DNA from 3 places in the Streptomyces sp. NPDC020884 genome. Region 1 is predicted to be linked to each of the others. Evidence: predicted binding sites of a transcription regulator. Region 1 holds the regulator's gene; each other region holds the start of a gene.
The links. Region 1 encodes HrcA, which represses chaperone genes, less so after heat shock. Its sites were predicted from a motif close to TTNGCACTCNGNNNNNCNGAGTGCNAA; they were not measured.
Positions count from the first base shown of each region.

Region 2: groES (co-chaperone GroES) is a predicted target of HrcA. The motif match lies at 4,274-4,300, and genes of this name have one in related genera.
Region 3: groL (chaperonin GroEL) is a predicted target of HrcA. The motif match lies at 2,075-2,101, and genes of this name have one in related genera.

Region 1 is NZ_JBIRRY010000001.1:939,824-947,467, forward strand. It holds gene ACH4UK_RS04395 (histidine triad nucleotide-binding protein) at 1-304, opposite strand, end outside; gene ACH4UK_RS04400 (16S rRNA (uracil(1498)-N(3))-methyltransferase) at 416-1,162, opposite strand; gene ACH4UK_RS04405 (nitronate monooxygenase) at 1,159-2,232, opposite strand; gene dnaJ (molecular chaperone DnaJ) at 2,365-3,504, opposite strand; gene hrcA (heat-inducible transcriptional repressor HrcA) at 3,505-4,521, opposite strand; gene ACH4UK_RS04420 (MBL fold metallo-hydrolase) at 4,687-5,418, shown strand; gene ACH4UK_RS04425 (DUF3097 domain-containing protein) at 5,540-6,358, shown strand; gene ACH4UK_RS04430 (ABC transporter substrate-binding protein) at 6,508-7,644, shown strand, end outside.
Region 2 is NZ_JBIRRY010000003.1:235,076-242,719, reverse strand. It holds gene ACH4UK_RS11935 (MFS transporter) at 1-492, shown strand, start outside; gene ACH4UK_RS11930 (VOC family protein) at 621-1,085, shown strand; gene ACH4UK_RS11925 (hypothetical protein) at 1,176-1,862, shown strand; gene ACH4UK_RS11920 (methyltransferase domain-containing protein) at 1,883-3,106, opposite strand; gene ACH4UK_RS11915 (polysaccharide deacetylase family protein) at 3,239-4,162, shown strand; gene groES (co-chaperone GroES) at 4,457-4,765, shown strand; gene groL (chaperonin GroEL) at 4,864-6,480, shown strand; gene ACH4UK_RS11900 (hydroxyacid dehydrogenase) at 6,571-7,584, opposite strand; gene ACH4UK_RS11895 (carbohydrate ABC transporter permease) at 7,581-7,644, opposite strand, start outside.
Region 3 is NZ_JBIRRY010000003.1:689,536-697,179, forward strand. It holds gene ACH4UK_RS14140 (hypothetical protein) at 1-80, opposite strand, end outside; gene groL (chaperonin GroEL) at 289-1,911, opposite strand; gene ACH4UK_RS14150 (cold-shock protein) at 2,289-2,495, opposite strand; gene ACH4UK_RS14155 (MoaD/ThiS family protein) at 2,938-3,216, opposite strand; gene thrC (threonine synthase) at 3,249-4,553, opposite strand; SAM riboswitch class I at 4,572-4,699, opposite strand; gene ACH4UK_RS14165 (glucosyl-3-phosphoglycerate synthase) at 4,853-5,803, shown strand; gene ACH4UK_RS14170 (trehalose-6-phosphate synthase) at 5,895-7,295, shown strand; gene otsB (trehalose-phosphatase) at 7,381-7,644, opposite strand, start outside.

The DNA of each region.
Region 1 (7,644 bases):
AGACGGTCTGGCCCGCGCCGGAGCCGGTGTTGAGGATGATCCGGTACCCGCTGCCGTCGACCTTCTCCTCGGCGGCGACCTCTCCGGCCTCGCGCAGGACGTCCGCGGCGATCCGCGGTTCGGCGGCGGCGAGGGAGGCGGCGTCCGGGTAGTGGACCTTCGGGATGACCAGGACGTGGGTCGGGGCCTGCGGGTTGATGTCGCGGAAGGCGACGGTGGTCTCGCTCTCGCGGACGATGGTCGCCGGGATGTCTCCCGAGACGATCTTGCAGAACAGGCAGTCGGACTGCGGCTCTCCCGCCATGGCCGGGCCTCCTCGTCGCTGGTGGTCGGTTCGCTTCCCCGGGGAACGGGACTTCGCCGAAGATCGGTACGCGTTACAGGGGCATGCTAACGCCGGTCCGGCGGGCCCCGGTCACCCCCAGCGGCCGGTGCGTCCCAGCAGCAGGGCGGTCGCGGCCGTCCCGGCGGTGGAGGTGCGCAGCACGCTGCGGCCCAGCCGGTAGGGGCGGGCGCCCGCCTCGGCGAAGACGGCCAGTTCCTGCGGGGAGACGCCGCCCTCGGGGCCGACGACGAGCACGATCGAGCCGGTGGCGGGGAGTTCGGCGGTGGCGAGGGGGGTGCTGTCGTGGTCGCGGTCCTCGTGCAGGACGCCGGCGAGGTCCGCCCCCGCGAGCAGGGCGGCGACCTGCTTGGTCGTCATGGCCCCGGCCACCTCCGGAAAGCGCACCCGGCGGGACTGCTTGCCCGCTTCCCGGGCCGTGGCGCGCCATTTCGCCAGGGCCTTCGCGCCCCGGTCGCCCTTCCACTGGGTGATGCAGCGGGCCGCCTGCCAGGGCACGATCGCGTCGACGCCGGTCTCGGTCATCGTCTCCACGGCCAGCTCGCCCCGGTCGCCCTTGGGGAGCGCCTGGACGACGGTGATCCGGGGTTCGGGCACGGGCTCCTCCTGGGCGGCGGCGCCGAGGGCGACCGTGAGGCGGTCCTTGCCCTCGGCGGCCCGTACGACGCCCTGCGCCCAGTGGCCGAGCCCGTCGGTGAGCACGACCTCCTCGCCGGGCTGGAGCCGCTTCACCGAGACGGCGTGCCGCCCCTCGGGTCCCTCCAGGACGAACTCCGGCCCGGTGGGCATCCGTTCGACGACGAAGACCGGTGCGGTCACCGGGGGCTCCTCATGCTCAGGGCCGCCCTGGCGGCCTCCAGTTCGGCGGCGAGCAGCTCGATCAGCTCGCCGGCGGGCAGTTCGCGGGCCATCCGGTGGCCCTGCCCGGCCCACAGGGCCATGCCCTGGGCGTCCCCGGCCTTGGCGGCGGCCTGGCGCAGCCCGCTGGTGACGTAGTGGACCTGGGGGTAGGCGGCGGGGGCGTACGGGCCGTGTTCGCGGACGAAGCGGTTGACCAGGCCGCGGGCGGGCCGCCCGGAGAAGGCGCGGGTCAGCTCGGTGCGGACGAACAGCGGGTTGGTCAGGGCCTGCTTGTGCAGCAGGTGCGCCCCGGACTCGGGGCAGATAAGGAAGGCGGTGCCGAGCTGGGCGGCGTCGGCGCCCGCGGCGAGGACGGCGGCGATCTGCGAGCCGCGCATCAGGCCGCCGGTGGCGACGATCGGGATCTGCACGGTCTCGCGGACCTGGGCGACGAGGGAGAGCAGCCCGGTGCCGGCGTGGTCGACCTGCGGGTCGTCGCGGTGGGTGGACTGGTGACCGCCCGCCTCGAAGCCCTGGACGCAGACGGTGTCGGCGCCCGCCCACTGGGCGCTCTGGGCCTCCTCGGCCGAGGTGACCGTCACGATGGTGTGCGTTCCGGCCTTGGCGAAGGCGTCCAGCGTGTCGCGGGTGGGGCAGCCGAAGGTGAAGGAGACCACCGGTACGGGGTCCTCCAGCAGGATCGCGACCTTCGCCTCGTAGCCGTCGTCGCCGCTGCTGTCGGGGTCGCCGAGCGGAGTCTCGTACCAGGAGGCCTCACCGGCGAGCTGGTGGCGGTAGACCTCGACGGCGCTGGGGTCGGCGAGCGTGGGCTGCGGCATGAAGAGGTTGACGCCGAACGGCCCGCCGGTGAGCCGGCGCAGCTGTTTGATCTCGTTGTACATCCCGTCCGCCGTTTTGTACCCGGCGGCCAGGAATCCGAGCCCGCCGGCCCCGGCGACGGCCCCGGCGAGCTGGGGTCCGGACGCGCCGCCCGCCATCGGGGCCTGCACGATCGGATACCGGCAGAGATCGGTCAACTCGGAGGACATGACCGCATCGTGCCACGTCCCGTGCACGGGGCCGAATCAGCCAGCCGACGGCCTGACCGGTTCTCCCGCCGTACGACGCACCGCCCGCCGGTAGGGAACCGGCGGGCGGTGCGGTGAAAGGCCTAAAGCGGTTCAGCGGCCGTTGAAGGCGTCCTTCAGACGGGAGAAGAGCCCCTGCTGACCTGGCTGAAACTGGCCCAGGGGCCGCTCCTCGCCGCGCAGCTTGGAGAACTCCCGAAGGAGCCGTTCCTGTTCCGCGTCGAGCTTGGAGGGGGTCGTCACCTCGACGTGGACGATCAGGTCGCCCCGGCCGCCACCGCGCAGATGCGTGATCCCGCGGCCGTGCAGGGGCACGGACTGGCCGGACTGGGTGCCGGGCCGGATGTCGATCTCCTCCAGGCCGTCCAGCGTCTCCAGCGGACACTTGGTGCCGAGGGCCGCGGCGGTCATCGGGATGGTGACCGTGCAGTGCAGGTCGTCGCCGCGCCGCTGGAAGACGGCGTGCGGCAGCTCGTGGATCTCGACGTACAGGTCGCCGGGCGGGCCGCCGCCGGGGCCGACCTCGCCCTCGCCGGCGAGCTGGATGCGGGTGCCGTTGTCGACGCCCGCGGGGATCTTCACGGTCAGGGTGCGCCGCGAGCGGATGCGGCCGTCACCGGCGCACTCCGGGCACGGGGTGGGCACGACCGTGCCGAAGCCCTGGCACTGCGGGCAGGGGCGCGAGGTCATGACCTGGCCCAGGAAGGACCGGGTGACCTGCGAGACCTCGCCGCGGCCGCGGCACATGTCACAGGTCTGGGCGGAGGTGCCGGGGGCCGCGCCCTCGCCGCTGCAGGTGGTGCAGACGACCGCCGTGTCGACCTGGATGTCCTTGGTGGTGCCGAAGGCCGCCTCGTTGAGGTCGATCTCCAGCCTGATCATGGCGTCCTGGCCCCGCCGGGTCCGCGAACGGGGCCCGCGCTGCGCGGCGTTGCCGAAGAACGCGTCCATGATGTCGGAGAAGTTGCCGAAGCCGCCGGCTCCGAAACCGCCCGCGCCACCGCCTCCGCCGCCGGCCGAGAGCGGGTCGCCGCCGAGGTCGTAGACCTGCTTCTTCTGCGGGTCCGAGAGCACCTCGTAAGCGGCGTTGATCTCCTTGAACCGCTCCTGGGTCTTCGGATCGGGGTTGACATCCGGGTGCAGCTCGCGGGCGAGCCGACGGAATGCCTTCTTGATCTCGTCCTGAGATGCGTCGCGGCGCACGCCGAGTACGGCGTAGTAGTCCGTGGCCACTTACGACTCCGCCAGGATCTGTCCGACGTAACGTGCCACTGCGCGTACCGCTCCCATCGTTCCGGGGTAGTCCATGCGGGTCGGTCCGACCACGCCGAGTTTGGCGACTGCCTCGTCGCCCGAACCGTAGCCGACCGCGACGACGGACGTGGAGTTGAGTCCCTCGTGGGCGTTCTCGTGCCCGATTCGTACGGTCATGCCGGAGTCCGTTGCCTCACCGAGCAGCTTCAGCAGGACGACCTGTTCCTCCAGTGCTTCCAGCACCGGCCGGATCATCACCGGGAAGTCGTGTCCGAAGCGGGTGAGGTTGGAGGTGCCGCCGATCATCAGCCGCTCCTCCGTCTCCTCGACCAGTGTTTCGAGGAGGGTGGAAAGAACCGTGGAAACCGTTCCCCGGTCCTCGCTGTCGAAGGATTCCGGCAGCTCCTGCACCAGCTGCGGGACATCCGCGAAGCGGCGTCCGACGACCCGGCTGTTGAGCCGGGCCCGCAGATCCGCGAGCGATGCCTCGCCGAACGGCGCAGGACAGTCGATCATACGCTGTTCGACCCGGCCGGTGTCCGTGATGAGGACGAGCATCAGCCGGGCGGGGGCGAGCGCCAGCAGCTCCACGTGCCGCACCGTCGAGCGGGTCAGCGAGGGGTACTGGACGACGGCGACCTGCCGGGTCAGCTGCGCGAGCAGCCGAACCGTCCGGCCGACCACGTCGTCGAGGTCGACCGCGCCGTCGAGGAAGTTCTGGATGGCCCGGCGCTCGGGCGAGGACAGCGGCTTGACGCCCGCGAGTCTGTCGACGAAGAGGCGGTACCCCTTGTCGGTGGGGATGCGCCCCGCGCTCGTGTGCGGCTGGGCGATGAAGCCCTCGTCCTCCAGCACCGCCATGTCGTTGCGGACGGTGGCCGGGGACACCCCGAGCCGGTGCCGCTCGGTCAGCGCCTTGGAGCCGACGGGCTCCTCGGTGCCGACATAGTCCTGGACGATGGCGCGCAGCACTTCGAGTCTGCGTTCGCTGAGCATCGCGCACACCTCCAGCTGTGTCTCTCCGGTGTCTGTCTGGCACTCGGTGCGTTCGAGTGCCAGCAATCCCCGCGGTCAGTGTACGGGGGTGAGGTGGGGCCGGGGCAAGGGCGACCGGCCACGCTCCCACGAGACTGCGCAGGTCGTTGCCGATAGCGTCCTGGTATGGACGTCGCTTGGGAAGACTTCGGCTGGGAGCGGTTGGGCAACGGTATCGGCAGGCGGCGGCTCCCCGGCTGGGACGCCACCGCCGGGCTGGTCGCCGGGCCGGACGGCGTATTGCTGTACGACACCGGCGCCACGCTGCGCGAGGGCGTCGAGCTGCGGCGGCAGGCCGAGGCGCTGCTCGGGCGGAGGGTGACGCATATCGCACTGAGCCACCCGCACTTCGATCATGTGCTGGGCACCGCCGCGTTCGCCGGGGCCCAGGTGTACGGGGCGGTGGGCGTCGGCGCCCTGATGCGGGACGAGGCGGAGGGGCTGTGCGCCTCGTCGGTGCACCAGGGGATCCCGGAGGACGAGGCGGCCCGGTCGGTGGACACGCTGGTGGTCCCGCACCACGAGGTGTGCGGCGACTGGACGCTCGATCTGGGCGGCGGCCGTGAGGTGCTGCTGGTGAACGTGGGCCCGGGGCACAGCGGCCATGACCTCGTGGCGCTGGTGCCGGGCGCGGACGGCGGGCCTCCGGTGGTGTTCTGCGGCGACCTGGTCGAGGAGTCGGGCGAGCCGCAGGCGGGCCCGGACGCGATCACCTCGCGCTGGCCGGCCGCGCTGGAGCGGCTGCTGGCCCTGGGCGGCGAGGACGCGCTGTACGTGCCGGGGCACGGGGCGGTGGTGGACGCGGCGTTCGTCCGGGCGCAGCGGGCGTCGCTGGCGGAGCGGTTCGCGGTGGCGTGAGCCACTGGGGGCCGGAGGGGGCGCGAGGGAGGCGCGGAGGGGTACGGGGACCGGGCCGGTCACCGCGTGTCGCGGGCGGGGCGCGAATGGCCGTACGGGCGGCGCGAATTATCGTCGTGCCATGCGCAGCTACCAGCCGGACCTGACCCCGCCGTGGAAGAGGTCCGCCCCCGTGCCCGAGGTGCCCGCCGAGCCCGACCTGGTCGTGGAGGAGGTCTCCACCGGCTTCTGCGGGGCGGTGATCCGCTGCGAGAAGACGGCCCAGGGGCCCACGGTGACCCTGGAGGACCGCTTCGGCAAGCACCGGGTGTTCCCGATGGAGCCGCGCGGCTTCCTGCTGGAGGGCAAGGCCGTCACGCTGGTCCGCCCGGGGCCCGGCGGCCCGGTGCGCCCCACCCGTACGGCCTCCGGTTCGGTGGCGGTGCCCGGGGCGCGGGCCCGGGTGGCGCGGGCCGGGCGGATCTATGTGGAGGGCCGGCACGACGCCGAGCTGGTGGAGCGGGTGTGGGGCGACGACCTGCGCATCGAGGGCGTGGTCGTGGAGTACCTGGAGGGCGTGGACGACCTTCCGGCGATCGTCGGGGAGTTCGCGCCGGGGCCGGACGCCCGGCTGGGGGTGCTGGTGGACCATCTGGTGCCCGGCTCCAAGGAGTCCCGGATCGCCGAGCGGGTGACGGGCGCGCATGTGCTGGTGGTGGGGCACCCGTACATCGACGTGTGGGAGGCGGTGAAGCCGTCCTCGGTGGGGATCGAGGCCTGGCCGGTGGTGCCGAGGGGGCAGGACTGGAAGACGGGCGTGTGCCGGGCGCTGGGGTGGCCGGAGAACACCGGGGCGGCCTGGCAGCACATCCTGTCCAAGGTCCGCAGCTACAAGGACCTCGAACCCCAACTGCTGGGCCGGGTGGAGGAATTGATTGACTTCGTCACCCTTCCGGACTGATGTCCGGGGCCTGACGCCGACCCGTTGAAGAGGATCACGTACCGATCCCTGTGAATGCCTGCGTCCCCCACGCACCATCGGTTAGTGAGAGGGAAGAACGGGCAGGCGGTTCACGGGCCGAAGGGCTCACGGGGGAAGGGGACGGGTCGATGGTGCGCGAGGTCTGGCGGGACAGTGCGGACAACGAGGCGGCCTCGGCCGTCTTCCACCTGATGCAGCAGCTGATCGACCGGTACCGGGTCAACCGGCCGGTGATGCCCCTCGTGGTGGCCCAGGCGGCGGACGCCGGGGCCGGCCCGGAGATCGACGCCCGGGTGGAGCGGGTCGTCCACCAGGTGCACAGCGCCAACGAGTTACGACGGGTGCCGGTGCGGCTGCTGGACGGCGAGGGGCCCACCCCCTACGAGGCGGCGCTCGACATGGTGCGCACGCTCTCCGAGAAGCCGTGGGAGACCCGCGAGAACACCCAGTACAAGAACTTCGCCTTTCCCCGTTCCCGACTGCTCGGGGCGATCGAGCAGGCCACCGCGACGGTGGTCGAGCAGTCCGACGGGAACCCCTCCGAGGTGCGCGGGGAAAGGATTCTGGAACAGCTGAGCCGGCTGCGCTGGCGGGCCGGCCGGCCGCGCCGGGGCACCTGGTGGAACTCGCTGCGGGAGTCGGTGCGGCCCGAGACGTTCGTCGGCGCGCTCTTCATCGCCCTGCTCAGCGTGCTGCTCGGGGAGATCGACTGGCTGCTGACCGCCCTGGTGGCGGCCGTCGCGCTGATCGGGCTGGCCGTGGTGGGCCTGGCGAGCCGGGCCGCGCCGCCGCTGCTGTGGCTGCGCCGGGCCAGCCGGTGGTTCGCCACCACCTCGTCCCTGGCCGCGTCCAGCACGGGCTATCCGTCGGACGGCTGGTCGTGGGTCTCGCCGAGCGGTTCGTGGCGGGTGATCCGGGCGCGGGCGGCGGCGGTCGCGGAGCGGGTGGCGGACGCGGGGGCGGGCGACGAGCACGCGCGCCAGTTCCATCTGGAGCTGCGGGTGCAGGCGCTGCTGGAGGACCTGCGGCACAACTACCGCCCGCACTCGCTGGACTGGCGGCGCAGCAAGCGCACGGTCCCGCCGGTGGTGTTCCTGCCCCGGGCCACCCAGGACAACGGCGGCATCCTGCTGATCAACGCGATCAACAACGTACGGTCGCGGCGCAGCGAGGTGGACCCGCTGCTGCTGCTCGCCTCGCTGCCGGCCCCCGAGATCATGCGGCACACCCCGCCGCTGCCCCCGGAGCGGCCGGGTCCCGGGGCA
Region 2 (7,644 bases), on a different contig from region 1:
GCGGTCGCCGCGCTCGGCATCCGGCGGCTGATGACGGTGGGCGCGACGCTGGCGGCGCTCGGGATGGCCTGGTTCGCGGCGACCGCCACGGTCGACGGCGGCTTCCTCCTCTCCATCCTCGGCCCGTCGCTGCTCTGCTCCTTCGGCATCGGGCTGTGCTTCGTCCCGCTCGGCACGGCCGCGACGACCGACGTGGCCCCCGGCGAGACCGGCATGGCCTCCGGGCTGCTGAACAGCTCGCGGCAGGTCGGCGGCTCGCTCGGCCTCGCGGTCCTGGTCACCCTCGCCGCCCGGTTCACCGGTGGCGACACCGGGCTCACCGCGCTGTCCTCGGGGTACGCGGCCGCCTTCTGGGCCGCCGCGGGGCTGCTGGCGGTGGCCGCGGCGGCGGCGTACGCCCTGCTGCCCGCCGAGCCGCGGGGCGGCGGTGGGCAGCCGGTGGCCCCGAAGCCCGTCGCGGCGGAGCGCGAGGGCGACGCCGCCGCCCGTTGAGCCCGCACGGGTGCGGACCGAGGGGACCGGGGCGTGTCCGATGAGTTCGGGCGGCGCGGCCGGTCTACCTTCCACGACGTCCGGACCGGCCGGCCCGGACGCGTGGACGGCCCGGCGAGGAGAAGACCATGCAGAAGATCACCCCCTGTCTCTGGTACGACGGCAAGGCCAAGGAGGCCGCCGAGCACTACGTCGCGATCTTCGGCGGGGACTCCCGCATCGGGAACATCAGCTACTACGAAGGTGAGGCCCCGGGCGAGACGGGTTCCGTGCTCACCGTCGACTTCCGGCTCGCCGGCCAGGACTTCATCGGGCTCAACGCCGGACCGCAGTTCCCGTTCACCGAGGCGATCTCGCTCTCCGTCGACTGCGCCGACCAGGCCGAGGTGGACCGGTTCTGGGCCGCGCTCTCCGAGGGCGGCGAGGAGGGCGAGTGCGGCTGGGTCAAGGACAAGTTCGGGGTGTCCTGGCAGGTCATTCCGAACGAGCTGCAGCAGCTGGTGACCGACCCGGACCGGGCGAGGGCGCAACGGGCCATCAAGGCCATGCTCGGCATGAAGAAGCTGGACATCCAGGCGCTGCGCGACGCCTGAACGGACGCGCGCCCCGGGGCCGTACCGGGGCGGTCCGCGGGCCCGAACGGGCGGGCGGCCCTCCGGGGCCGGATCGGTAGGGTTCTGCCCATGCCGCGCCGTGCCCCGCTTCCGCCGCCCCCTCCGCCTGTCGAGATCCGCTCCTGGCCCGACCGCGAGGCGATGCTCGCCGACCGTGCGGTGGTCCTGGGCGAGCTGGTGAGGATGCACGTGGGGCCGGGGCGGCTCGGGCTGCTGGGCATGTGGTCGGCGCTCGCCGCGATCGGCTGGAGCCTGGTGGGCTCGGGCATCGTCATGTTCGAACAGGCCCTCGATCTGGTCGACTTCACCAGCGTCGTCGGCGGCGTCGTCAGTCTGGTCATCGGAGCGGCGGTCCTGATCCCGGCCGTCGCCTTCGGCTGCCTCGGCGTCGTCCGGGACCGGAAGGTCCGCGCGCTGCTCGCCGCGTGGGGCGCCCTGGGCCGCGACCCGGAGCGCGACCGCCGGCTGCGGATGCCCGGGATGAGCCTCACCTGGCTGCTGCTGTCGTTCGTTCTGGGCGCGGTGGGGCTCGCCCTCTGTGTGATCGGGCCCGCGAGCGCGCGGCCCGGCCGGGAGACGTACGGGCTGGTCGCCCTGGTGATGGGCGTCGGCATGATCGCCTGGCTGACCGCGCTGACCGGCGCGGTCACGGCCCTGGCGCACCGCCGCTGGGTGGTGGGCGTCCTGATGGGCCCGTCACTCGCGCCGGTGGGCCCGGTCACCGCTGAGGCGCTGGGCGGACCCGGCCACCGCTGAGGCGCTCCCGGCGCCCCGGGTCAGCCCAGCGGGTGGCCGATCAGCATCGTCGGAGCCCCCGCCACCCGGGTCAGGAGCACCGTCGCCGCGTTCCGTCCGCTCAGCTTCATCCGGCGGCGCAGCTCCTCCGGCTCGACCGCCGAGCCGCGCTTCTTGACGGTGAGTACGCCGACCTCCCGCTCCCGCAGCAGCGCCTTCAGCTTCTTCATGTTGAACGGCAGCCGGTCGGTGATCTCGTACCCGGAGACGTACGGGGAGGAGTACGGCACATCGCTCGTGACGTACGCGATCGTCTCGTCCACCAGCCGGCCGCCGCACCGCTCCACGATGTCGGCGACCAGATGGGCCCGGATCACCGCACCGTCCGGCTCGTACAGATAGCGCCCGACCGGGCCCACGGGCGGGGCGGGCAGCGGGGCCGGGGCGGTCAGGGTCGCCCCGGACGGCAGCAGGGTGGCCCGGAACGCGCCGGGCGCGAAGCCCTCCCCGTACCAGAGCACCGCCTCCTTCACCTCGCCGCCGTCCGAGATCCACTCCGCCTCCGCCTCCGGGCCGATCGCCTCGTGCGGGATGCCGGGGGCGATCTTCAGAGCCGCCCTGGGAGCCTTCAGCGCGGCGGCCGTCGCCCAGGACAGGGGCGGTGAGTAGGCCTCCGGGTCGAAGATCCTGCCGCGTCCGCCGCGCCGGGCCGGGTCCACGAAGACCGCGTCGTACGGGGCGGTGTCGATCTCCGTCACATCGGCGCACCGCACCTCGATCAGCCCGTCCAGACCGAGCGCCTCCGCGTTGGCGCGGGCCACCTCGGCGGTCAGCGGGTCGCGGTCCACGGCCAGGACGGAGATTCCGGCGCGGGCCAGCGCGAGGGCGTCGCCGCCGATGCCGCAGCACAGATCCGCCACGCCGCGCACGCCGAGCCCGGCGAACCGGGCGGCCCGGTGGGCGGCGACCGAGGTGCGGGTGGCCTGCTCGACGCCGTTGGGCGTGAAGAACATCCGGTACGCGTCCTCGGCCCCGAACTTCGCCACCGCCCGCTGCCGCAGCCGCGCCTGGCCCAGCGCCGCCGACACCAGCTCCGCCGGGTGGGTGCGGCGCAGCCGGGTCGCGGTGGCCAGCTCGTCGGCGGGGTCGTGGTCGCGCAGCTCGGCCAGCAGCTGCTCGCCCTCGGGGGTGCGCAGCGCGGCGAAGGCGGCGCGGGCGGGGTCGCCGGACGGGGCGGCGGGGGTCGTTGCGTTCACCCGGTCCATTGTGGCCGGTGCGCGGATGTGGGCCGGCCGGGGGACGGGGCGGGGCCGCTCGCGGTGTCGAAAGGGCGCACGGCCCCCCGGCTGGCAGGATGCGGCGCCATGCAGCTAGTACGACAAAAAGACAAATCAGCCATGAAGTGTCACAGAACGGGCGTCGTCGTGCTGGCGGCCCTGCTGGCCGCCGCCGTCGCCTCCGGATGCGCGGCGGAGGCGGGCGGCGGCGGCGCGGGAGCGCCGGGCGGACCCGCGAAGCCCGCCGCCGGCCAGCAGGGCGAGGCCGCCCCGCAGGCCGGGCCCGCCCGCGCCCTCGACACGTACGCGGAGGCGCTCAGGAAGAAACAGGCCGCACGCGCCGTCGCCGCGAAGAAGTGGAAGCTCGCCAAGACGCCGCTCGCAGCCCCCGAGCCGCCGAAGGTGAAGCCGCGCATCACCACCCGCAAGGGGTTCGAGGTCCGGGACGACGCCGGGCTGCCGCCCGTCTTCACCACCGTCCCGACCAAGGAGAAGATCGTCTTCCTGACGATGGACGACGGGGCGGAGAAGGACCCCGAGCTGCTGCGGATGATGACCGAACTGGACATCCCCTACAGCGCGTTCCTCAGTGACTACGTCATCAGCGACGACTACGGCTACTTCAAGAAGATGCAGCAGCGCGGGGTGACCATCAGCAACCACACCCTCAACCACCGCTATCTGCCCGGCCTCTCCTACGCCGAGCAGAAGCGGGAGATCTGCGACCAGCAGGAGAAGATCCTCAAGCACTACGGGAAGCGGCCCACCCTCTTCCGCCCGCCCTACGGCAACTACAACCGCGACACCCTCGTCGTCGCCAAGTCCTGCGGGATCACCGCCGTGCCCCTGTGGTCCTCCGAGGCCTTCCCCGACCACATGGAGTGGCGCGAGTGGGACCGGGACCTGCATCCCGGCGACATCGTCCTCACCCATTTCCGGGGCAAGGAGGACTGGAAGGGCTCGATGCCCGACATGATCCGCCGGGTCATGAAGACCATCACGGACAAGGGGTACGCGGTGGCGAAGCTGGAGGACTACGTCTGACCGGCCCGTCCCGTCGCGTGGAACGCACGACCCCGCCCCCGCGTTGTCCCGAAGACGGCCCGGCAGGAGCCCCGGCCGGAGCCCTGGCCGGGGCGGCGCGAGGGTGGTGAATTGGCACTCCGCTTGACCGAGTGCTAATCGCGGTCATAGTCTCAGGTCTGGCACTCCCCCCTGGAGAGTGCCAGCACCACCTTGCGCGACAGGGCAGGTCCGGCACCCGCGACGACGGATCGGTCTGGTCGCCGCCCACAGACTGTTAAACCCCGTGAGATCTCCGAAGGGGGAGACCGGATCGTGTCGACCACCAGCTCCAAGGTTGCGATCAAGCCGCTTGAGGACCGCATTGTGGTCCAGCCGCTCGACGCCGAGCAGACCACGGCTTCTGGCCTGGTCATTCCGGACACCGCGAAGGAGAAGCCCCAGGAGGGCGTCGTCCTCGCCGTCGGTCCGGGCCGCTTCGAGAACGGCGAGCGTCTTCCGCTCGACGTCAAGACCGGCGACGTCGTCCTGTACAGCAAGTACGGCGGCACCGAGGTGAAGTACAACGGCGAGGAGTACCTCGTCCTCTCGGCCCGCGACGTTCTCGCGATCGTCGAGAAGTAATTCACCCACGTTTGCTTGTGTTCTGCGCCCCTGGCCCCCTGCGAAATAACTAGCCGGGCGGCGAGGGGCGCAGTTCGTTTGAGAGGGAAACACAGCCCATGGCGAAGATTCTGAAGTTCGACGAGGACGCCCGTCGCGCCCTTGAGCGCGGCGTCAACAAGCTTGCCGACACGGTCAAGGTGACGATCGGCCCCAAGGGCCGCAACGTCGTCATCGACAAGAAGTTCGGCGCTCCCACCATCACCAACGACGGTGTCACCATCGCGCGTGAGGTCGAGCTCGACGACCCGTACGAGAACCTCGGCGCCCAGCTCGTCAAGGAGGTGGCGACCAAGACCAACGACGTAGCGGGTGACGGCACCACCACCGCGACCGTCCTGGCCCAGGCGCTCGTCCGCGAAGGCCTGCGCAACGTCGCCGCGGGCGCCTCCCCGGCCGCCCTGAAGAAGGGCATCGACGCCGCGGTCAAGGCCGTGTCCGAGGAGCTCCTCGCGACCGCCCGCCCGATCGACGACAAGTCCGACATCGCCGCCGTGGCCGCGCTCTCCGCGCAGGACACCCAGGTCGGCGAGCTCATCGCGGACGCGATGGACAAGGTCGGCAAGGACGGTGTCATCACCGTCGAGGAGTCCAACACCTTCGGTCTGGACCTGGAGTTCACCGAGGGCATGGCCTTCGACAAGGGCTACCTGTCCCCGTACATGGTGTCCGACCAGGAGCGTATGGAGGCCGTCCTCGACGACCCGTACATCCTGATCCACCAGGGCAAGATCGGCTCCATCCAGGAGCTGCTCCCGCTCCTGGAGAAGGTCATCCAGGCCGGCGCCTCCAAGCCGCTCCTGATCATCGCCGAGGACGTCGAGGGCGAGGCGCTCTCCACCCTCGTCGTCAACAAGATCCGTGGCACCTTCAACGCCGTCGCGGTGAAGGCCCCGGGCTTCGGCGACCGCCGCAAGGCCATGCTCGGTGACATCGCCACCCTCACCGGTGCGACCGTCATCGCCGAGGAGGTCGGCCTCAAGCTCGACGGCGCCGGTCTCGACGTGCTGGGCACCGCCCGCCGCGTCACCGTCTCCAAGGACGACACGACCATCGTCGACGGCGGGGGCAACTCCGACGACGTCAAGGGCCGCGTCAACCAGATCAAGGCCGAGATCGAGTCCACGGACTCCGACTGGGACCGCGAGAAGCTCCAGGAGCGCCTCGCGAAGCTGGCCGGCGGCGTGTGCGTCATCCGCGTCGGCGCCGCCACCGAGGTGGAGCTCAAGGAGAAGAAGCACCGCCTCGAGGACGCCATCTCCGCGACCCGCGCCGCTGTCGAGGAGGGCATCGTCTCCGGCGGTGGCTCCGCCCTCGTCCACGCGGTGAAGGTCCTGGAGGGCAACCTCGGCAAGACCGGCGACGAGGCCACCGGTGTCGCGGTCGTCCGCCGCGCCGCCGTCGAGCCGCTGCGCTGGATCGCCGAGAACGCCGGCCTCGAGGGTTACGTCATCACCTCCAAGGTCTCCGAGCTCGACAAGGGCCAGGGCTTCAACGCCGCCACCGGCGAGTACGGCGACCTGGTCAAGGCCGGCGTCATCGACCCGGTCAAGGTCACCCGCTCCGCCCTGGAGAACGCCGCGTCCATCGCGTCGCTGCTGCTCACGACCGAGACCCTGGTCGTCGAGAAGCCGGCCGAGGAAGAGGCCGACGCCGGTCACGGCCACTCCCACTAGTACGTCGCGGTAGACGCGTACCCCGCGGTACGCGTCCGAGGCCCGGCACCCCCGTCACGGGGGCGCCGGGCCTCGGTGCGTTCCGGCCGGCTACGCCGAGCGGGCGAGGTCCTCCGGCGTCACCGGATCCGCGAACGGCAGCCCGCTCGCGTACCGCGCCACCTCGTCCAGCGCGAAGTCCGCCATGCGATGGATCTCGTCGCCCAGCGAGCCCGCCACATGCGGCGTCAGCAGCACGTTCGGCAGGTCGTACAGCGGCGATCCGGCGGGCGGCACCTCCGGTTCCGTCACATCGAGCACCGCGTTCAGCCGCCCCGACACCAGCTCGGGCAGCAGCGCGTCGCCGTCGATCAGCGAACCCCGCGAGGTGTTGATCAGCGTCGCCCCGTCCGGCATCGCGGCCAGCTGCGCCGCGCCGATCATGTGCCGGGTCGCGGGCAGTTCGGGCGCGTGGACGGAGACGATCCGGCTGCGGGCGCAGAGCTCGTCGAGATCCGCCTTCTCGGCGCCCAGCCGCACCGCCGTCCCCGCGTCCACGTACGGGTCGAAGAGCAGGACGTCCAGATCGAACGGGCGCAGCAGCTCGATCACCCGGCGGCCGATCCGCGAAGCGCCCACGATGCCCACGGCGCGCCGGTAGTTGCCGTGCCCCGCCAGCTCCGCGCGCCAGTCGTGCGGGGCGCGCAACTCCCGGTAGCGGCGGGCCGCCGGCAGCACGTTCTTGCCCGCGAGGAGGATCGCGGCCAGCGTGTACTCGGCGACCGGCAGCGCGTTCGCCCCGGCCGCCGATGTGACCCGCAGGCCGCGCTCCCAGCAGGCCGGGGTGATGTGGTGCTTGACGCTCCCGGCCGCGTGCACGACGGCGCGCAGCCGGGGGGCGGCGGCCAGGACGCCGGCGGTGAGCGGGGGCGCTCCCCAGCAGGTGATGAGCAGTTCCGCCCCGGCGAGCGCACGGGCGACCTCGGGCGTCGGGTCGGTCAGCCGGTGGGCGACCAGGCCGGGATCGGTGTCCACGAGCGCGCTGAGCCGGGCCCGCTGCCGGACGCCGAACAGCTGCTCCGCGATGCCCGGACCCATGGCCAGGAGGGCGGTGGGGGCGGTCATTTGACGCTCCCCGCGGTCAGTCCGGCCTTCCAGTGCCGCTGGAGCAGGACGAAGGCGATG
Region 3 (7,644 bases), on a different contig from region 1:
CGCCCGTCCCACCGGCCCCCGCCCCGCCGGCCGTGCTCCCGCGCAGCGGCCCCGCCGCCCCGCGTCCCCACAGCGCCCATGGCCACCCCGTCCCCCGTCCCCGTGTTCCCCGCACCGCCCGCGCCCCTGCGCGGACGGTTTCGCCTTCACCGCATTGTCCCGGGCACGCCACAGGGGCGGCACCCCCGCGAAGGAGGTACCGCCCCTGTGGGACGTGCACGAGACGTCCCTGGGACGTACTCGGGACCGACCGATCGTGCGTCAGGAGGCCGGAGCCTCCGTGGCCGATCAGAAGTCCATGTCACCGCCCGGCATGCCGCCCGGAGCGGCCGCGCCGGCCTTCTCGGGCTTGTCGGCGATGACGGCCTCGGTGGTGAGGAAGAGCGCGGCGATGGACGCGGCGTTCTGCAGAGCGGAGCGCGTGACCTTCGCCGGGTCGAGAATGCCCTCGGCGATCATGTCGACGTACTCGCCGGTCGCGGCGTTGAGACCGTGACCGATCGGCAGGTTGCGCACCTTCTCCACGACGACGCCACCCTCGAGACCACCGTTGACGGCGATCTGCTTGAGCGGGGCCTCCAGCGCGAGCTTCACGGCGTTGGCGCCGGTCGCCTCGTCGCCCGTGAGGTCGAGCTTGTCGAAGACGGCCGAGGCCTGGAGCAGAGCCACGCCACCACCGGCGACGATGCCCTCCTCGACGGCGGCCTTGGCGTTGCGCACCGCGTCCTCGATGCGGTGCTTGCGCTCCTTGAGCTCCACCTCGGTGGCGGCGCCGGCCTTGATGACGGCCACGCCGCCGGCCAGCTTCGCGAGACGCTCCTGGAGCTTCTCGCGGTCGTAGTCCGAGTCGGAGTTCTCGATCTCGGCACGGATCTGGTTGACGCGACCCTGAACCTGGTCGCTGTCACCGGAGCCGTCGACGATCGTCGTCTCGTCCTTGGTGATGACGACCTTGCGGGCACGGCCGAGCAGGTCCAGGCCGGCGTTCTCCAGCTTGAGACCGACCTCCTCGGAGATCACGGTGCCACCGGTGAGGATGGCGATGTCCGCGAGCATGGCCTTGCGGCGGTCGCCGAAGCCCGGAGCCTTGACGGCGACGGACTTGAACGTGCCCTTGATCTTGTTGACGACCAGGGTGGAGAGCGCCTCGCCCTCGACGTCCTCGGCGATGATCAGCAGGGGCTTGCCCGACTGCATGACCTTCTCCAGCAGCGGGATCAGGTCCTTGACGCTGGCGATCTTCGAGTTGACGATCAGGATGTACGGGTCGTCGAGCGACGCCTCCATACGCTCCATGTCGGTGGCGAAGTACGCCGAGATGTAGCCCTTGTCGAAGCGCATACCCTCGGTGAGCTCGAGCTCCAGACCGAAGGTCTGGGACTCCTCGACGGTGATGACGCCTTCCTTGCCGACCTTGTCCATCGCCTCGGCGATCTTGGCGCCGATCTCGGTGTCGGCGGCGGAGATGGAGGCGGTCGAAGCGATCTGCTCCTTGGTCTCCACGTCCTTGGCCTGCTCCAGCAGAGCGGCGGAGACGGCCTCGACGGCCTTCTCGATGCCCCGCTTGAGGGCCATCGGGTTGGCGCCTGCGGCGACGTTGCGCAGACCCTCGCGGACGAGAGCCTGAGCCAGAACGGTGGCGGTGGTCGTACCGTCGCCGGCGACGTCGTCCGTCTTCTTGGCGACCTCCTTGACCAGCTCCGCACCGATCTTCTCGTACGGGTCCTCGAGCTCGATCTCCTTGGCGATGGAAACACCATCGTTGGTGATCGTGGGCGCGCCCCACTTCTTCTCGAGGACGACGTTACGGCCCTTGGGGCCGAGGGTGACCTTGACGGCGTCGGCGAGCTGGTTCATCCCGCGCTCGAGACCGCGCCGTGCCTCCTCGTCGAACGCGATGATCTTGGCCATGTGAAGTGGTCCTCCCGGACAGGGGTGGATTTCTCCGGACCGAGAGGCGCCCGCGACGGACGGCCTGCCTGTGTGGTGGTTCCTTGCCCCACCGCACCTGCGGGCCTCACCGGCCCGGTCCAAGTTTCTGTCACTCTCACCTGGAGAGTGCTAACGCCAATGATTAGCACTCGACCCCTGCGAGTGCAAGCGTCCCCCGTCGGATGTGGACAGGACGAGGGACGCGATGCGGAGATCGATCAGGCCCTCACCCCGGCCCTCACCTGGCCCTCACCCCGGGCCCCGCCCCGGTCCCGGGACGCACGGAGGGCCCGATCCCCTGATCCGGGGTCGGGCCCTGCGTGCGTGAGTAGTGTCGTCGGACGACCGCGCCGAGCTCAGCCGACGGCGAGCTTGACCATGTCGGCCTGGGGCCCCTTCTGGCCCTGCGAGATCTCGAATTCAACTCGCTGACCCTCTTCGAGGGTGCGGTACCCGTCCATCTGGATCGCGCTGTAGTGGACGAAAACATCCGCACCACCGTCGACCGCGATGAAGCCGTACCCCTTCTCCGCGTTGAACCACTTGACGGTGCCCTGAGCCATGCCTAACTCCCCTATTACTGGCCCTTGCACGGGACCGCACTTCGCGGACCCGGGTCGGAACTCACCCCCCGACAGGAGAGGGTGCGCGGCGCCGCAGCGCGTCGACCGCGGCCGAATGTATCCGCCCAACTGCCCTCTGCAACAGGTCAATCGGACGAGAATTCTGGGCACAGCAGAACGCGCGAATATGTGGGTTCAGTGAAATTTACGGGCAAGTCGGGCCAGGCAAAGGCCACTTATGCCACAAGAGGTTCACGTACTTTGGCTGCTTCTTATCGGGGCCGGGCGCATTCTCATATGCGGGCCGCACGAACAGCGGAAGGTGCTTCCCCAACTGTACCGTGCTCAACCATGCAGAATTGCCCCCTCCGCTTCTGGTGCGGAGGGGGCAACGTCGGTGACGCGGTGGTGCGGTGGGGCCGCGGGGCGGCCCGGGGGCGGTTCAGCAGCCGCCGGCCACCGCGGGGATGATCGAGACGCCCGCGCCGTCCGGCGTGGCCGCGTCCAGGCCTCCCTCGAAGCGCACGTCGTCGTCGTTGACGTACACGTTCACGAAGCGGCGCAGCTTGCCCTGGTCGTCCAGGACGCGGGCCGCGATGCCGGGGTGGTCCTTCTCCAGGGACTCGATGACCTCGGAGAGCTTCGCGCCCTCCGCCGGGACCTCGGCCTGGCCGCCCGTGTACGTGCGGAGGATGGTGGGGATGCGGACCTTGACGCTCATGGTGGGTGCCCTTCTTCCTTCGGTCGGGGTGGTCAGGCGGCGGCGAGGCCCGCGGCGCGGAACGCGTCCAGGCTCGGCTTGATCGTCGCCGTGGCCTGGGAGGTCGCGGCGACCGCGTCCAGCGTCTTGAGGCCGTCACCGGTGTTCAGCACGACGGTGGTGAGCGACGGGTCGATGACACCGGCCTCGATCAGCTTCTTCGTCACGCCGAGCGTCACGCCGCCCGCCGTCTCGCCGAAGATGCCCTCGGTGCGCGCCAGCAGCTTGATCGCGTCCACGACCTGCTCGTCGTTCACGTCCTCCACCGCGCCGCCGGTGCGGCGGGCGATGTCCAGGACGTAGGGGCCGTCCGCCGGGTTGCCGATGGCCAGCGACTTGGCGATGGTGTTCGGCTTCTGCGGGCGCACCACGTCGTGACCGGCCTTGAAGGCGGCGGAGACCGGGGAGCAGCCCTCGGCCTGGGCGCCGAAGATCTTGTACGGCCGGTCCTCGACCAGACCGAGCTTGATCAGCTCCTGGAACCCCTTGTCGATCTTCGTGAGCTGGGAGCCGGACGCGATCGGGATGACGATCTGGTCGGGCAGCCGCCAGCCGAGCTGCTCGCAGATCTCGTACGCCAGGGTCTTGGAGCCCTCGCCGTAGTACGGGCGGAGGTTGACGTTGACGAAGCCCCAGCCCTCGCCGAGCGGGTCGCCGATGAGCTCAGAGCAGAAGCGGTTGACGTCGTCGTAGTTGCCCTCGATGCCGACCAGCTCACCGCCGTACACCGCGGCCATGACGACCTTGCCCTGCTCCAGGTCGTGCGGGATGAACACGCACGAGCGCAGTCCGGCGCGGGCGGCGGCGGCGCCGACGGCTCCGGCCAGATTGCCCGTGGAGGAGCAGGAGAGGGTGGTGAAGCCGAAGGCGCGGGCGGCCTCGACGGCGATGGCGACGACGCGGTCCTTGAAGGAGTGCGTCGGGTTGCCGGAGTCGTCCTTCACGTACAGACCGCCGGTGACGCCCAGCTCACGGGCGAGGTTGTCGGCCTTGACCAGCTTGGTGAAGCCGGGGTTGATGTTGGGCTTCTCCGCGACGTCGGCGGGCACCGGCAGCAGCGGGGCGTAGCGCCAGATGTTGTCCGGGCCGGCCTCGATGCGCTTGCGCAGCTCCTCCGGGGAGCCGGTGGGCAGGTCGTAGGCCACTTCCAGCGGCCCGAAACAGGACGCACAGGCGAAGAGGGGGCCGAGCTCGAAACGCTCGCCGCATTCGCGGCAGGAAAGCGCCACGGCGGGACCGAGATCCACGGACGGGGTGGCGGCAGAAGCGGTGTTACCTGCAACGGTCTGAACAGCCATGATGGCGGAGGCCCTTTCTCCTCATCTTCCTCGCGACGCATTTCGTCACAAGACGGAATTGGCACCTTCCCCACCGTGACCTCGCGGTCGGCAGGAGGGTTGCCGGGACTTCAACGGGCCGTTCCCTCAGTCCCTCTGGATGAGCTCTATGGCACTGAATCTTCGATCCAGGCGTTTATGTACGGTCCGACCCCGACATGCGAGGGTCATCCGCGTTGTTCAAGACTGTAACCGAAGCACCGGACCGTTGAGATAGTCGTCCGAACCGCGAGATGGATCACACACAGGGAGTGCCGACCGTGCTCGAAGAGGTGGAACGCTGGCTGACCAGGCGTTCCTGGTCGTCCGACGACCGCCCGCTGACCCGGCTCACCGACGCCCGGGACGCCGATCCGCACCGTACGTCGGTGAGTGTCGTCCTGCCCGCGCTGAACGAGGAGGCCACGGTCGGCGCGATCGTGGCGACGATCCGCCGGGAGCTGATGGAGAAGGTCCGGCTGGTCGACGAGCTCGTGGTGATCGACTCCGGCTCCACCGACGCCACCGCCGCCGTCGCCCGTGCGGCGGGCGCGCACGTGGTCCACCGGGACGCGATCCTGCCCCGGATCCCGGCCCTGCCCGGCAAGGGCGAGGTCCTGTGGCGGTCACTCCTGGTGACCAGCGGCGAGATCGTCTGCTTCGTGGACGCCGACCTGAAGGACTTCTCGGCGGACTTCGTCTCGGGCACGGTCGGGCCGCTGCTCACCGATCCGGCCGTCCAGTTCGTCAAGGCGATGTACGACCGCCCGCTCGGCGACCGCGCAGGTCAGGGTGGTCGGGTCACCGAACTGGTGGCACGTCCGCTGCTCAATCTGCACTGGCCGCAGCTGGCCGGCTTCGTGCAGCCGCTGGGCGGCGAGTACGCGGTGCGGCGGTCCCTGCTGGAGCGGCTGCCGTTCCCGGTCGGTTACGGAGTGGAGCTGGGGCTGCTGGTGGACGCCCTGCACACCGTGGGCCTGGACGCGCTGGGCCAGGTCGACGTCGGCGTCCGCAGGCACCGGCACCAGGACGGGCAGGCGCTGGGCCGGATGGCGGCGGCGATCTACCGCACGGCGCAGCTGCGGCTCTCCCGGGGCCATCTGGTGCGGCCGGCGCTGACCCAGTTCGAGCGCGGCGAGGACGGCTTCGTGCCCCGTACCCATGCGGTGGACACGGAGGAGCGGCCGCCGATGCGGGAGATCGCGGAGTACGCCGAGCGCCACGCGGCGTGAGCAGTGAGCGGCTCCGGAGCGCCACGCGGCGGGAGGGGCGCAGGGCTCGGGAGGCGTTTGGCGGCTTCCCGAACGGGCTAGGTTCCGCTACATGGTCTCCGAGCACGCCGAACCCGCAGCCGCCTCCACCGCCCAGGTCCTCGTCGCGTCCAACCGCGGCCCGGTCTCGTACACGCTCGGCGAGGACGGGACGCTCGACGCCAAGCGGGGCGGTGGCGGTCTCGTCTCCGGGCTGAGTTCCGTCGACGACAAGCTGTGGGTCTGCGCCGCCCTCGGGGACGGTGACCGCGAGGCGGTGCGGCGCGGGGTCGGCGAGGCGGGCGTGCGGATGCTGGACATCGACGCCGAGGTCCACGCCGACGCCTACAACGGCATCGCGAACTCGGTGCTGTGGTTCGTGCACCACCTGCTCTACCAGACGCCCGTCGAGCCGGTCTTCGACGCGGAGTTCCGCCGGCAGTGGGCCTCGTACGAGACGTACAACCGGGCCTTCGCCGAGGCGCTCGCCGAGGAGGCGGGCCCCGGGGCGGCGGTCCTGGTGCAGGACTACCACCTGGCCCTGGTCCCCGGCATGCTCCGCGAGCTGCGCCCGGACCTCAGGATCGGCCACTTCTCGCACACCCCGTGGGCGCCCGTGGACTACTTCCGGCTGCTGCCCGACGACATCGCCGAGCAGTTGCTGCGCGGCATCCTCGGCGCGGACCGGGCCGCGTTCCTGACCCGGCGCTGGGCGGACGCGTTCATCAGCTGCTGTACGGAGATCCTCGGCGGCACGGGCCGGACCAGGATCGGGGTGCACGGCCTCGGGGCCGACGCGGACTTCCTGCGCCGGCGCTCGCAGGAGCCGGACGTGGCGGAGCGGATGGCGGCGCTGCGGGAGCAGGTGGGCGAGGGCCGCAAGACCATCGTCCGGGTGGACCGCACCGAACTGTCCAAGAACATCGTGCGCGGCCTGCACGCCTACCGGGCGCTGCTGGACGCCCGCCCGGAGTGGCGCGAGCGCGTCGTGCACATCGCCTTCGCCTACCCCTCCCGGCAGGACCTCGCCGTCTACCGGGACTACACGGCGGCGGTGCAGACCCTGGCCACGGAGATCAACGGGGCGTACGGCACGGAGACCTGGACGCCCGTGGTGCTCCATGTGAAGGACGACTTCGCCCGCTCGCTGGCCGCGTACCGGCTGGCGGACGTGGCGCTGGTCAACCCGATCCGGGACGGGATGAACCTGGTCGCCAAGGAGGTCCCCGTCGTCTCCGACCACGGCTGCGCGCTGGTGCTGTCGCGGGAGGCGGGGGCGTACGAGGAGCTGGGCGAGGACGCGATCGTGGTGAATCCGTACGACGTGACGGGCACCGCCGAGGCCCTGCACGAGGCGCTGACGATGAGCGCGGACGAACGGTCCGGCCGGACGAAGCGGCTGGCCGGGGCGGCGACCGCGCTGCCGCCCCAGCAGTGGTTCCTCGACCAGCTGGACGCCCTGCGCCAGGGGTGAGCCCCCGGGGCCGGGACAGGGCCGTTCGGTCACGGCCGCTCGGTCACCGGCGCTCGGTCACGGCCGTTCGGTCACGGCCGTTCGGTCACAGCCGCTCGGCCAGGGCCGCCAGGAACGCGACGACGGCGGCCGGGCCCGGCACCGACAGGTCGGCCCGCTCGGCCAGTTCGGGCACCTCGGCGCTGCCGCTGCACACCAGCAGGCCGGGGATGCCGTCCGGGCCCTCGGACCGCAGCTTCTCCACCGCGGCGAACGCGGCGAGGTCCCCGAGGTCGTCGCCCGCGTAGATCACGGATTCGGCGTCCAGCTCCGCGACGAACGCGGCGAGCGCGACGCCCTTGTCCATGCC